DNA from 2 places in the Virgibacillus carmonensis genome. Region 2 is predicted to be linked to the other one. Evidence: predicted binding sites of a transcription regulator. Region 2 holds the regulator's gene; the other holds the start of a gene.
The links. Region 2 encodes LexA, which represses DNA repair genes until DNA is damaged. Its sites were predicted from a motif close to CGAACATATGTTCG; they were not measured.
Positions count from the first base shown of each region.

Region 1: recA (recombinase RecA) is a predicted target of LexA. The motif match lies at 5,396-5,409, and genes of this name have one in related genera.

Region 1 covers NZ_JBYQFJ010000023.1:21,837-29,805, forward strand. Annotated here, with positions in the region: gene miaB (tRNA (N6-isopentenyl adenosine(37)-C2)-methylthiotransferase MiaB) at 1-624, opposite strand, end outside; gene AC3G7N_RS15610 (stage V sporulation protein S) at 1,064-1,324, opposite strand; gene AC3G7N_RS15615 (TIGR00282 family metallophosphoesterase) at 1,431-2,228, opposite strand; gene rny (ribonuclease Y) at 2,423-4,000, opposite strand; gene recA (recombinase RecA) at 4,284-5,327, opposite strand; gene AC3G7N_RS15630 (competence/damage-inducible protein A) at 5,503-6,747, opposite strand; gene pgsA (CDP-diacylglycerol--glycerol-3-phosphate 3-phosphatidyltransferase) at 6,747-7,325, opposite strand; gene AC3G7N_RS15640 (helix-turn-helix domain-containing protein) at 7,391-7,969, opposite strand, start outside.
Region 2 covers NZ_JBYQFJ010000005.1:196,258-204,226, forward strand. Annotated here, with positions in the region: gene AC3G7N_RS06225 (Na(+)/H(+) antiporter subunit B) at 1-123, opposite strand, end outside; gene AC3G7N_RS06230 (cytochrome c biogenesis CcdA family protein) at 331-1,035, opposite strand; gene AC3G7N_RS06235 (YneF family protein) at 1,185-1,406, opposite strand; gene sirA (sporulation inhibitor of replication protein SirA) at 1,452-1,910, opposite strand; gene tkt (transketolase) at 2,043-4,046, opposite strand; gene AC3G7N_RS06250 (DUF896 domain-containing protein) at 4,146-4,379, opposite strand; gene AC3G7N_RS06255 (YneB family resolvase-like protein) at 4,558-5,196, opposite strand; gene lexA (transcriptional repressor LexA) at 5,751-6,374, shown strand; gene AC3G7N_RS06265 (hypothetical protein) at 7,119-7,241, shown strand; partial or broken gene AC3G7N_RS06270 (IS110 family RNA-guided transposase) at 7,459-7,969, shown strand, end outside.

The DNA of each region.
Region 1 (7,969 bases), on a different contig from region 2:
TTTAGACCAAACTTCAACAACTTTGGCCTTACCAAAAAATGATTCTTTAATCAACTGAGGTAAGCGATGGATATTATGCGTACCAAAAATGAGGTCTACTTGCGGGTGCTTTTTCAAGATACGATTAACTACTGATTCCTCTTGTGACATACATCCACATACACCTAAAATTAGGTCTGGTTTCTCTAATTTTAATGGTTTTAAATGCCCGATCTCACCAAACACTTTATTTTCAGCATTTTCACGGATAGCGCAAGTGTTTAGTAGAATAATATCAGCATCTTCAGTTTGGTTAGTTGATTCATATCCTAACTCTGTTAAAATACCAGCCATTACCTCTGTATCATGTTCATTCATTTGACAACCATATGTACGGATTAAGAATTTTTTTCCTACTCCGATATTTTCGATATCTTCGGGAATCCCAAAATCATAATGAACATTTACTTTGTCCCGTCCACGCTTACGAGCTTTATTAAGATTTGGGGGTTCATAAGTAGTTTCAAAGTATTTTGCGAAATCTGAACTCGTTTTTTCTTGCAAAGGTTTGTCCTGGCCGGATTTTCTGTCCGCGGCATCTTTTTGCTTAATTTGGGATATTTCTTTACGCTGTTGTTCGTTCATGTGTGTAGCTCCTTTCTCTATTTAAACATACACATAGGTGCATAGATTTTCATTATTACAGTATAAAGCCTACATGCTAATTAAACAATAGATGGGGCCAGTTAGGGCAACTAAAATTCATCATTCACGTGAAAAAGTTACTATTTTCGACAAAAAAATAGTACTACACATTAAATGTATAGCACTTTCGATATAATCATCGTATTTTAGAGGATGTTCAAAAAGTCATCAAATGATAAATGGCGAATTTCTTCGTTACTCGGTTTTCCGGTCCTCACGTATTAAGTGCATAGAGGAACTGCTACTAAAACCATCGTCCTGGACAACACAGAAGTCAACACGTTCTGTGTAAGTAAGGTTCTCAAACCCTCATGCCTCCGAAGCAGGACGTGCTAGTGTCGACCTCTTTCTAATTCAGCGACTTTTTGAACACGCACTTTTATCTCGGTTCTACTATCAGCTTAATCGCTGTTCGTTCTTCATTATCAATCATAATATCTGTGAATGCTGGAACACATATTAAATCTACCCCACTGGGTGCGACAAAGCCTCGGGCGATTGCTACAGCTTTTACGGCCTGGTTTATCGCACCAGCACCGATTGCCTGCATCTCTGCTGTGCCACGTTCTCGTAGTACGTTTGCAAGTGCGCCTGCTACTGAATTTGGACTTGATTTTGCTGAAACTTTTAATACATCCATTACTAGTACCTCCCTTATATGCTAATGTAGTTCTATTACTACTATATTCATGGAGATGATAGCTTATTACCCTATTATGCATTAAAGATTCTCAACATTCAAATAGTCAACCAAAAAAAGGATGATCATCATTAATTAGTATACGCTCTACACGTGATGTTTTTCCGTTTTTCTCATCTATTGTGACTAAAAATCCATTTAGTTGTGTTCTTCCCTTTTTGTCCGTTTCAAAACGTACAGGTAAGTTTGTTAAAAAACGATTTATTACAGCGTCTTTTTCTACCCCCAAAATACCGTCATATGGTCCAGTCATTCCTACGTCGGTAATGTAACCAGTTCCCTGTGGCAAAATTCGTTCATCGGCAGTTTGTGTGTGTGTATGAGTACCAACCACAGCACTTACACGCCCGTCAACATACCAGCCCATTGCTTGTTTTTCGCTTGTTGCTTCTGCATGAAAATCAAGAAATATGACAGATGTTCTTTTTTTTGCCTCTTCAATTAATTCATCCACTTTACGGAATGGATCATCAAGCGGTGGAAGAAATGTGCGACCTTGCATATTAATAACGGCTATTTCTTTGCCGTTTATATTTATGAAAACAAGTCCATTACCAGGTGTCCCCTCAGGAAAATTTGCTGGGCGAATCATGTATTTTGCATCGTCGATAAATTCAAAAACCTCTTTTTTATCCCAAGTATGGTTACCCATTGTCACAACCTGTGCTCCAAGTTCTAAAAATTCTTTATAAATTTTTTCAGTAATTCCTTTACCTGCCGCAGCATTTTCACCATTTATAATCGTCATATTAGGACGATACTTTTCCTTTAGTTTTGGTAAATACTGCTTTACTGTATCTCGCCCCGGAGAACCTACCACGTCACCGATAAATAATATTTTCATTATATGTATCCATCCTATCTCTTTAGAAAAATTATTTGCCAAATAATAATGGCTAAAGTTTAAACGTATTATATAAGAATAGTGTTTCATAACAGCTATTTAAAGTTTAGAAAACTTGGCATTCGCCAAGCCTTTGGGTGAATGCCTTAATTGCACTTATGCAGAAAAAAATAAAAGCGGAACTATGTCCGCTTTTATTTCGCATACTCTACTGTTCTTGTTTCTCTGATAACAGTTACTTTAATATGGCCAGGATAGTCAAGCTCATTTTCAATTCGTTTTCGAATATCTCTAGCAACTCGAACTGAATCAAGATCATTTATCTCATCTGGTTTAACAATGATTCGAATTTCCCGACCAGCTTGAATTGCGAATGATTTCTCAACACCTGTAAATGACTCAGAAATTTCTTCAAGTTTTTCTAATCGTTTGATGTAATTTTCGAGTGTTTCACTTCTTGCACCTGGACGTGCAGCTGATAGTGCATCTGCTGCTGCCACTAAAACAGAAATAACTGAAGTAGCTTCTTCGTCGCCATGATGGGAAGCAATTGCGTTAATAACAACCTCATGTTCTTTGTACTTTATGCCAAGTTCTTTTCCAATTTCCACGTGGCTTCCTTCGACTTCATGATCAATCGCTTTACCAATATCATGAAGAAGTCCTGCTCTACGCGCTAACTTTTCATCTTCACCTAACTCTGCAGCAAGCAATCCAGATAGATAAGCAACTTCTGTAGAATGCTTCAATACATTTTGTCCATAGCTAGTGCGATACTTCAAACGTCCGAGTATTTTGACAAGGTCTGGATGGAGGCCATGTACTCCGATTTCGAACGTTGTTTCTTCCCCAATTTCTCGTATATATTCATCAACTTCACGACGAGCCTTATCAACCATTTCTTCGATTCGAGCTGGGTGAATACGACCATCTTGCACAAGTTTTTCTAATGCCATACGAGCAGTTTCTCTTCTGATTGGATCAAAACCTGATAAAATTACTGCCTCTGGTGTATCATCAATAATTAAATCAATACCAGTTAAGGTTTCTAATGTACGTATATTACGACCTTCACGTCCAATTATCCGCCCTTTCATTTCATCATTCGGAAGGTTAACCACAGATACAGTAGTTTCTGCTACATGATCTGCTGCACAACGCTGTAACGCCAAAGAAAGAATGCTTTTTGCTTTTTTATCTGCCTCTTCTTTTGCACGGTTTTCAGCTTCTTTTATCATTAGTGCTGATTCGTGTGTTACCTCTTGTTCGATGCGTTCTAAGATAATCTGCTTAGCTTGGTCCGTTGTATATCCTGAAATGCGTTCAAGCTCCGTTTGCTGCATTTGTATCATAGCTTCCACTTTGCTTTCCATTTCTTCAATTTGTTGTTGTTTTTCTGTTAGTGAGTTTTCTTTCTTCTCTAACAAGAGCTCACGCTTATCAAGCGTTTCACTTTTTCTGTCCAGATTTTCTTCTTTTTGCATTAGACGAGTTTCTTGTTTTTGTGATTCGTTTCGTCGTTCACGCAAATCTTGTTCTGTTTGCTGGCGAAGTTTGTGATTTTCATCTTTCGCCTCAAGAAGTGCTTCTTTTTTCGAAGCATCTGCATTTCGATGTGCTTCATCAACTATTTGCTTTGCTAATTTTTCTGCACTTGAAATTTTAGCTTCAGCTATAGATTTACGAATCAGATAACCAACAACAATACCGACGATTAGGGCAAGCAAAGCGGAGATGATTATTGTAATAATGTCCACGGTTTCACCTCCCATTGCTATAAAGTTGTACAATTCATTATTGTCGGCATGTACCAAATTTTAACTAAAAATATCAATATTTGTATAATGCAATTAAAATAATTATACATTCTAATTTTAATTGTCAACATTACCATTGTCAAGGAATCGTAAGAATTAAAAAATATAGTTTTATCGAGAGAGAGAATAACAGCCATGGTAACTGTCCAAAACCTACTAGAGTAATATAAAATAAAAGAAAAAGTAAATCCTCATTCCAATGGTTACAGAATGAGAATTTACTAGATATATTACATAATTAAGCGTTTGTTGAAGTTTCTTTTCCTTCTACTTCTTCAACATCGTCTTCTGGTGTGGCATCTAATTTATAATGATTACGAATCTTTTCTTTTATCTCTGCCATTACATTTTCATTCTCTTTTAAGAATTGTTTTGCGTTTTCCCGCCCTTGGCCAAGACGCTCCTCATTATAGGAATACCATGAGCCGCTCTTTTGAACGATATCTAAGTCTGAGCCGATATCAATGAGTTCGCCTTCTCTTGAAATCCCTTCGCCATACATAATATCAACTTCAGCGACTTTAAATGGTGGAGCAACTTTGTTTTTAACTACTTTAATTCGGGCTTTATTACCAAGTATATCGTTACCTTGTTTTAATGTCTCTGCACGACGTACTTCGAGTCGGACAGAAGAATAAAATTTAAGTGCACGTCCACCAGGAGTTGTTTCTGGGTTACCAAACATAATGCCGACCTTTTCCCTGATTTGGTTAATAAAAACAGCAGTAGTTCTTGATTTGTTGATAGCACCTGAAAGTTTTCTTAAAGCTTGAGACATGAGACGTGCTTGTAAACCAACATGCGCATCTCCCATATCTCCCTCTATTTCTGCCTTAGGAACTAATGCCGCAACCGAGTCTATAACAACAATATCCACTGCACCACTTCGAACGAGCGCTTCCGCGATCTCTAGTGCTTGTTCTCCTGTGTCTGGTTGTGATAAAAGCAATTCATCGATATCAACCCCTAGTGCTCTTGCATAGCTTGGATCAAGGGCATGCTCAGCATCAATAAACGCTGCCTGGCCACCCTTGCCTTGTGCCTCAGCAATTGCGTGTAAAGCTACTGTTGTTTTACCAGAGGATTCTGGACCATATATTTCCACAACACGTCCACGTGGATACCCACCAATTCCTAATGCTACATCCAAAGCTAACGACCCACTTGGAATAGTTGCAATCCTTTGTTCAGCTGTTTCACCTAATTTCATAATAGAACCTTTACCAAATTGTTTCTCTATATTTCTTAACGCCATATCTAATGCTTGTTTTTTATCGCTCAACGAGACAACCTCCTTTAACTAACTATATCTATCATACATGGTTTTATTTTATTTGCCAAGGCTAAAATCGAATAAATGTTCCCATTTTTTCATTGTTTATTTCTAAGTAATTCAGATTTAGCCATATAAGGAATAGCTAAAATACAATTTTTACTATAAACCAATAACTAACATACTATTTTAAGAAATTAAACAAAAGTTCATAGCCTTTCCAGACTGCTTTTTTTCTGATCGACTGACGGTCACCATGAAAAACAAATTTTTCTATTTGTTTTTTACCCATGTCATCAACTATCCCTATATATACAGTTCCTACTGGATGACCTTCTACACTACTTGGGCCAGCAACACCAGTAAAACTAATTCCTATAGATGATCCTAAAACAATGCGTATATTAGTTGCTAAGGAATCTGCGCATTCCTCACTAATCACACCAATATCTTTTGTAATACGTGTTGGAACTTGCAAGAGCTTTTCTTTAACTTTTGTATCATAACAAACAATCCCACCAGGACATACAGCTGATGCACCTTCTACACCTATCAATCTATTAGTAAACAATCCGCCTGTTAAACTTTCTGCAGCGGCAACCGTTTTACTCTGTTCCTTTAATAATTGAAAAACACGTTGATCAATGGTTTCATCATCAATCCCATATAAATGAGATCCAACTCTATTTGCAATTATTTGCTGTGTATCTGTTATTAATTGTTTTGCTTGTTCTTTTGTGTTAGCTTTTGCTGTCAAACGAATAGCAACCCCTTCTGTTTGAGCAAGTGGTGCAATCGTCGGGTTAGTTTGTGCAGCTATGATATCTTTTAGTTCATACTCTAATTGAGCTTCGCCTATACCAATAAACTGGAGCATTCTAGACGCTATAATAGTAGATTCTTCAGATAAATTTTGGATATAAGGTAATACTTCATCTGAAAATAGTTGCTTCATTTCTTTTGGAACACCAGGGAGAAAAACCCACACTTTATCATTTCGATTGATAATCATGCCCGGTGCCATTCCAACTTTATTTTCGAGTACAAATGCATCTTCAAATACTCGAGCCTGTTTTTTATTATTTGGTGTCATGGCTAGCAGTTGTTTGTCAAAATATGCAGAGATCTTATCCATTGAAAGCTTGTGTTCATTCATTGTTAAACCAGATAAAAGTTGAAACGCTTCCCTGGTTAGATCATCATCTGTAGGACCTAAACCGCCAGTAACCACAATGACATCCGAACGATTAGCCGCTTGATTAAATTGATCATGTACTCTTTTTAGATTATCACCTACTACACTATGAAAAAGCACGTTCACCCCATGTAATGCAAGTTTTTGCGAAATCCACTGTGCATTTGTATTTGCAATTTGACCTAGTAGAAGTTCTGTACCTACAGCAACAATTTCTGCATTTATTTGTTTCATCACTTCGAATCCCTCATCACGTTCCAGTTTTTAACAAAATAATCATAACCAGAATATACAGTAATAATTAATGCCGCGTAAAGGCTAACAATGTCAAAGCGAAAGCCTATATAAGAAAATGGGAAATTGTGAAGAAGTAATGCTGAAATAGACACTATTTGAATCCATGTTTTTAATTTACCCATTTGGCTAGCTGCTAGGACTACACCTTCTCCAGCTGCAACTAAACGTAATCCTGTTACAGCAAATTCCCTACTTATAATTACTATTACAACCCAAGCCGGTGCCAGACCCAGTTCTACAAGCAATATTAAGGCGGCGGAGACAAGAAGTTTATCTGCAAGTGGGTCTAAAAACTTCCCTAAATTTGTTACAAGATTATACTTACGCGCATAATATCCATCTACCCAATCAGTTGTTGAAGCTATGATAAATAATAATCCTGCTACCAAATGTGATATAGGTAACACCGCTTCACCAATATTTATCTCGCCCCAGTCAAAAGGAACGGATAATAATATGATGAAAATGGGAATTAAAAATATTCGGGATAGTGTAATCTTATTAGGTATGTTCATTGTTTTTCCTCCTATTACGTAAACCCTTCCACAAATAATTAAAGGGAAGGGTTTAACACATCTTATTATTCTTCAGTTTGATTAATATTTATCCATATTTTCTGATGTACCTTCTCTGTTTCATCAACAGGATATTCTAATTCGACCCCATTAATTGTAATTTGTAGGGCGGGGGCATTTCCAACATTAAAATAAATCCGTTTATCGCCAGAAACATCTATCTCTTTTGGTGAATTTTCAGCAGAAAAAGAACCTGCGTAATATTGTTTTTCTTTATCATTTGTTATTGCAAGATAGGTGTTAGCATCAGACTCGAGTGATATTACCACTTCTTCACTGGCATTGTTTAGATCAAATGTAGATTCCGGACTTGTGCCCGATCCTTCTTCCACTAAATCCAAAGTAGGTTCGACTTCCTCATCTGTATCTGGATCCTCTGCAGAAGTATCCGAATTTTCTTCATCTGAAGGCGTTTCATCTGTTGATGTTGATTCACTACCCTCATCAGGATTAGTGCCTTCATTAGATGTTTGATTGTCCTGAGTGTTTGTTTCTCCAGGGTCGTATATAATTTCATTATCATCTGAAGTGTCCACAGGATCTGTTGAATCATTGCCCGTTGTTTTTGAGATAAAATACCAAGC
Region 2 (7,969 bases):
ACCTACAAATCCACCACCTGGTGCATTATGACCTGCCAACAATAGATATATTGCGAATCCAAAAAGTATAAAAGCTATAAGGGATGTGGTTGTTTGAAGTATGAGGTCATTCGGTTTATACATCACAATTTCTCCTTTAATTTATCGCAGTTTGACGGGTAGCAAAACCCCCACCTCAAAAATTGAAGTTAGACAGAAAATTTTAGGTGGAGGATAACTGCCCGTTCAAGCCCGATTGGTTCAACTAACATTCAGTGGGGGAAGAAAAAACCCCACTGAATGAAATGAAGTTTCACTTTATATACTAATACAAATGTTTTAAAAAATCTATTAAAACCCAGAGAATCCAAACACTCCTGCTAAATAGGAGGTTAGTTTTGTCATCCAGTCAAAAAACAGGGCAATTCCCATGAATATCATAACATATCCACCGATTCTCATAAGTTTTAAACTGTTTCGTTTAATCCAAGATAATTTTCCAATAAAGAAAGATAGGATTAAAAATGGTAGTGAAAAACCAAGAGTATAGCTGATCATCATAATCATTCCAAGATCAGGGTTAGACGCTGCTAATGAAAATACAATTGCTAAAATTGGTCCGATACATGGTGTCCACCCCATCGAGAAAGCCATCCCAATTAACACAGAACCAAAATATCCAGAAGGACGATTTTTGAATGTAATTTTTTTATCTTTCATAAGAAATTCGAAATTAAATACTCCTACAATTACTAACCCGAAAAACACAATAAGAATTGCGCCAATTTGACGAATTATATCTTTGTATGTAAGTAAAAACTCAGATATAAAAGTAGTGGTAAAACCAAACGCAATGAATATACTTGAAAATCCAACTAAGAAAAATATAGTGTGCAACAGGCTCTTGCGTTTTAGCATGATATTATCTTCTTTTACTTCATTCACACTCATGCCCGTTATATAGGATAGAAAAGCGGGATATAATGGCAAGACACATGGTGAAATAAATGATAAAAATCCTGCTGCAAATGCAATGAATATATTGATTTCTGACATATTAATCCTCCTAAAAACCATTCACTTCATAAATTTTAACAGATAGTGAATAGATTTTATGATGCGGAATTTGACAATATAACAACTATTTTAAATACCCCCTAATACTACTAAGTATTAAGGGGTATGCATTAACGTGTTAGAACTTATTACTTACTCTGCTGGTTGTTCATAGAACGCATCATTTGATTAATTTTCTTCTGTGATGGTTTTTGACCCATCTGCATCATCATCGTTCGTAGCATTTGTTCATTAATTGGTGGGTTTTTCTTTAAGTAATTCATCATATATTTTCTTGCAATGAAGAAACCAAGAGCAACTCCAACAATAAGAGCCAATATACCAATTAATACGACCCAAATCGTGCCCATTTCAAGCCTTCCCCCTTCATGTTGTCTCTCATACAGTATAGTAAATCAAAGGGTAGAATACAATACTTGCTCATTCAAATGATCCTTTAACTTTATTACTGGAGAAATCCAACCATAGTTATTTAAATTATTACCCAATACAAATAAGGATGGATGGAATAATTGTAAAATAGGAAATAACAACATTTCTGCATCTTGTAGCATATCACAACGAAATTCTATCTGTTTTTCACTAATATGTAAAGAGATGTAGTATTTATCTTGTTCTATTTCTATTATATTATTACCATCTTTCACTATAGCCTTGTTATTATACAATGTTTTAATTTTAGTAATCAACTCTTTTGTAGAAAAAAAAGAGGTTATTTCTTTAAATTGATCATCTATCACCTTATTTTTACCGTCTTCGTGGTATTGTTTGAAAAAACGATAGAGTATATCACTTCTATAATAATAGCGCTCAGCAAATTCATTTTTAATCGAGTAAATAGAATACGTATTCAACAATATCACTCCTTTTGTTATTATTATACGTATTCTATTTCAAAATAATGTCAAAATGAGTTGCATTTCACCACTAGTTTTGTCGAATAACAAGAGGTCTCAACATTTTCTTTGTTGAGACCTCTATTCTTTCTATTTCACTAGTTTTTCTACCTGTTTTATAACGTTCTCAACGGTAAATCCGTATTCTTCCATAACTTTATCACCTTTTGCTGATGCACCAAATGTATCAATTCCAAGTACTTTACCTTGGTCTCCTACATAACGCTCCCAGCCGAATGGTGATGCCATTTCAATTGCAAGACGACTTTTCACCTGTGGTGGTATTACCTCGTTTTGGTAAGCAATATCCTGCTCGTTAAAACGATCCCATGATGGCATGCTCACCACGTTTACATAAATATTTCTTTCTTTTAGTTCTTTTTGTGCTTTAACTGCTAGTTGAACCTCAGATCCTGTTGCAAGTAATAATGCATCTGGAGTTTCTTTATCACTTTCACTTACCACATAAGCACCTTTTTTAACGCCTTCGTACGCATGCTCTTTTGTACCATCTAGAGTTGGCAATCCCTGTCTGGTTAACACTAATGCAGTTGGTTTGTTTGTCGATTCTAACGCCAAACGCCATGCTGCTTGTGTTTCATTACCGTCAGCCGGGCGAATAAGTGATAAGCCCGGCATTGCACGGAATGCTGGTAGGTGTTCAATCGGTTCATGTGTTGGGCCATCTTCCCCCACAGCAATAGAATCATGTGTAAACACATATGTTACAGGAATGTTCATGATAGCCGATAAGCGTACAGCTGGACGTAAATAGTCACTGAACACAAAGAATGTACCCGCGTACACTTTTAATCCTCCATGAAGCGCCATACCATTAAGTGCTGCTGCCATTGCAAATTCGCGAACACCAAACCAAATATTTTTTCCAGCATAATTTTCACGTGAAAAGTCGGTCTGTTCATTTACAGTAGTCTTATTGGAACCTGCTAAATCAGCACTACCGCCAAATAAATTTGGAAGTTTGTTTGATACAGCATTAAGTACTTCACCTGATGATGCACGAGTTGCTAACTTATCTTTTTCAGGTTCATAAATAGGTAATTCCTTGTCCCAATCAAGTGGTAGATCACCATTGATTGCTTGTTCAAGTTTTTTAGCGTCTTCAGGGTATTTTTCTTTATAATTATCAAACAATTGTTTCCAGTTATCTTCTGCGTCTTTCCCACTCTTACCGATCTTTTCATGAAAGTCAGCATAAACTTCTTCAGGGACATGAAAATCATCGTGTGGCCATTGGTATGCCTCTTTCGTAAGTTTAACTTCATCGAGACCCAGTGGTGCTCCATGTGACGCCGAAGAAGCGGATTTATTAGGAGAACCAAAACCAATTACGGTTTTAACCTCTATCAATGTTGGTTGATTCGTATTTTCTTTCGCTTCTTTTATCGCATTACGAAGTGCATTTACATCATTTCCGTCCTCTACACGAATGACCTGCCATCCGTATGCGTTAAAACGCTGTTCCGTATTATCGGAAAATGATCGATCCAAATCACCATCTAATGAAATGTCATTTGAATCATATAAAGCGATTAGTTTACCTAAACCAAGATGACCAGCAAGTGAAGCTGTTTCATGGGAAATTCCTTCCATTAGATCACCGTCACTAATGAGCGCATACGTATGATGATCAATGATGGATAAATCATCTTTATTAAAAGTAGCTGCAAGATGCGCTTCTGCCATTGCCATACCAACTGACATAGCAATACCTTGTCCGAGTGGTCCAGTTGTTGCCTCAACCCCATCTGTATGATGAACCTCAGGGTGGCCAGGTGTTTTTGAATCCCATTGTCTAAAGTCCTTTAGGTCATCAATCGTTACATCATATCCTGCTAAGTGAAGTAAACTATATAACAGCATAGATCCGTGTCCGGCTGACAATACAAAACGATCACGATTAAACCATTTTGAATTTTTGGGGTTTTGGTTCATAAAGTCTGTCCACAATGTGTATGCCATCGGAGCAGCCCCCATTGGTAAACCTGGGTGACCCGAATTAGCATTTTCAATAGCGTCGATTGCTAGAGTGCGAATCGTGTTTATTGATAGTTGTTCTACGTTAATTGTCATGAAAAGTCTCCTTCCTTGTCGAAACTTGTTTTAATCCTATTCAATTCTATAATGAAATCCAAGTTGTAACAAGTACCATTTTATCCACTACTACCAAAACTAGTTATTTTTATTTTTCTTTTGTAGCTCTTTTACTTTTTTGGGGGTTACATCATTTCCTTCTGGGTCCTTTACTGTCATAGTTTTAAATTGATTTTTAAAAGATGAGCGAACGTTACCTAAATATTCTGTGCGTAAGGTTTTTTGTTCCTTCTTTTCTTCTTCCGTTAACCCCTCATTTTTAGCTTTTTTCGCAAGTATATTAATACGTTCTAATTTTTCTTTAGAAATCATGTTATTACTACCTCCCTAACATAATAGAAAAACTCGGCATCACCTCGTCTTTAATAGCGAATGCCGAAGTTTATCTTATACTTAAGTCCTTTAAACTTTTTATACTCCTCAAGTGAAAAAAAGCACGAACTTTATACTAGTCCCTGCTTTTTTATATTATCGTTCTATCCTTATTAATTCAAGTATTATGATATTCTTGAAACCTTCGATGTACGGTTGCTTTTGATACATTAAATCCAAGACCATTTAAAGTCCTTGCAATTTCTTCAAATGATAATTTGTTTTCACGTAATCGTACCACTTCTTCTATCGGAAAATCTATGCGTTGTCTACCAGAAGCCTGATTACGATTCGATAAATTTTTCCCAGGATCAAAACCCTCGTCAATCGCTTTATTCATCCCTCTTTTTATTTTAATATTATGGATTTTACGCTGGTATTCTTCGACAATGCCCACGATTTGTAAAACCATTGAATCTGATTCTGAAAGCTCTAGCTTGCCGTTATGAATCGCTGTATAGATAGGTATGTGAAGTTTATTAAGTTGATGAAATAGTGCAACCTTTGTATTTCCCCGTCCTAAACGCGTTTCATCTTGTATGAGTAAACAATCCGCATTCTGACTGGTGAAATGTTCAAGCATTTCAAAGACACCGTCCCGTTCTATTTCATAGCCGCTAGCCTGTTCTTTTATAATGGCTATCACGGTCATTTCATACATTTGCGCTAAATGTATTAACTCCTTTTCCTGTCTAGCTAAGGAAGTTTCCTGTTCTTTTTTATCTGTACTTACTCGACAATATAGTATCGTGTTCACTATTCATACACTCCAGCTATTAGTTTATTTATTAGAGGATGTTCAAAAAGCCACCAAATGATAAATGGCGAATCTCTTCGTTGAAAAAGCCGCTTCTACTAAGTGCGTGCAAGTCCGGCCCTCAAACTCTCGTGCCTCGACCTTGACGCACAGGACGTGCTGATGTCGACTTTGCAACAGGATAAGGAAAGCTACCCTGAAAATGCATCGCACGATGAAAATCGTCTTTGATTTTCGAGGACACCTAAGTTCTTAGTCGACTAATTCTGTGACTTTTTGAACGAGCATTATTGGTTAAGCACTTGTAATCATAGAGAAGTATAAAAACACTAACGTTAATGCAAAAGCTACTAGGTAAAATGCATCTGTTTTATTTATTTTATCAAACATGAAAATCAATCCTTTCTATTTACAAGAACCTTTGTTCGCGTCTAGTTAAAACCATACACCCGAACATACGGTCTTGTCAACTGTTTCTCGAACGGATGTTTGCTTTTTCTGGAAAATAGTGATAAACTATCAGTAATAAATCCTATGCGCGAGGTGTTAGATAGATGACAAAACTATCCAAAAGGCAAGAAACAATTCTTGAATATATTAAAGATGAAGTAAATAAAAAAGGTTATCCACCATCCGTAAGAGAAATTGCAGTAGCAGTTGGTCTTGCATCTAGTTCAACTGTTCATGGCCACTTATCAAGACTAGAAAGTAAGGGCTATATTAGAAGGGACCCAACAAAACCACGAGCAATTGAGGTATTAAATCTATCATTAGAAAGCAATGTTCCAAGGGATGCAGTTCGGTATGCACCTGTTATTGGTAAAGTTACAGCAGGTATCCCGATTACTGCTGTAGAAAATATAGAAGAGTTTATTCCGTTACCTAGTTCTTCTTCCTCCCCAGATGATAATATTTTCATCCTGATCATTCAGGGAGAAAGCATGATTGAAGCAGGTATACTTGATGGGGATATGGTAATTGTAAAACAACAAAACACCGCACAAAATGGCGAAATAGTCGTTGCTATGACTGATGAGAATGAGGCTACTGTGAAGCGATTCTTTAAAGAAAAAGATCACATACGGTTGCAACCTGAAAATGCAACAATGGAAGCACTAATCTATCAAAATGTAACTATTTTAGGTAAAGTAACAGGTTTATATCGAAATATCCATTAATAAGAACAAAAACGCAAGAGCCAGTAATGACCGTATGACCTGTCCCACGCAATTTGGTGGTTTAATCGAACCTCCTTTTCATTGAAGTGACCGATAGTGTTACAAAACTAAGCAAATAAAAAAACCTTGATGCAGTTAGGCTAGTCTGCATCAAGGTTTTTTTATTAATCGCAATTTGGATGGTTAGTAAAACTTCACCCTTTAAAAACGAGGTAAGAGAATAATTTCAGGTAGAACGGTCTTTCCAAGTAGGGGCAGATCAACTAACATTTAGTAAGGGAAAAGATAACCTCCACTGAATTTATGATATAAAATTATAGGAAAGTTAATATAATTATTTACAAAAAGATAAAATGAACAGATTGACGCATTAAGCAGAATAACAGTAAAGTTATGCATTAATCCTAAAAAATATCGACCAGTACAAAAAGTACATGGCCGACATAGTTTGCTTATTAAGGGATTTATAATTTTTAAGCTTTTTAATGACACGCTATGTCTGAAAACTTAATAAGAAGTCAAATATTGTTCTCTCTCCCAAGGATGAACAGTCGTTCTAAATCTATACCTTGCTTTTTAAGGCATTCAAAAGTTGTCAAAAATGGCGTGAAAACAACATTTAAAAAATCACCTTTTCAAATGTTTTTCTATTCTTTCAAATATCTGTGGGTGTTTCGTGGGTACTGTCGTGGGTGCAATAAAAAGTAAAGTGTACCCTTTGTAAAGGACATTTTATAAAAGGTTATGCTGCAAGGAGAAGGTGATTTCTGTATTGAACAGGGGTCATCTTCTTTAAGTTCCATGCATACGGCTGTTCAATTATTGCGCCCGATCGTATTATATGGTCAGCCAGTCATTTCTGGTTGACCTATTTTTTAAATAGGTTTTATGCTTAAGAGAGTCGGGGTAGGACGTTTGCGCCCGTGGGACACTGATCCCGTCCGTTATACTGTCCACCCCCTCCTTGTAGAAACATGTTTGAGGCTGGTTGGGACATGATCCCGTATAACAAGCGAAGCTATGACACTACAAGTGATATAGGGGCGTACCGACGAATCGAATCTATTAAAGGGGTATGATTTATATGGATCCTGTTATTGGCTTGGATGTTGCTAAAGGCGAGAGCCAGGTTCAAGCCTTTTTACAAAGAAAGCAAACGTACAAGCAAATTTTTAAATTTAACCATGATCTACCGGGACTTCACGCTTTTCATCACTTTTATCAAGAATTAGAAAAGGTCTCTGGTCAACCTCCGTCCGTTATCTTTGAATCTACTGGACACTACCATGAGCCTGTACTTCAATTTCTTGAAAGTCAGGACATAGTGTACTATTTGATTAATCCAGTGGTTTCTTTTGAGGCTAGAAAAACTAGTTTGCGTAAAGTGAAAACGGATAAAGCTGATGCGTTTCATTTGGGAGAGCTTTACTACAAGGAAGACCTTGAAGTCTATCAAAGAAAAACAGAGAAAGCTCTTAATTTGCGTCTCTTGACGAGACAACACCACAGTGCTTTAACAGAAAGCTATGTTGAGATTAAGCTTCAATTTCAAGTTGCTTTGGATCTTGGATCAGGTTTTCCCAGAATACCATAGT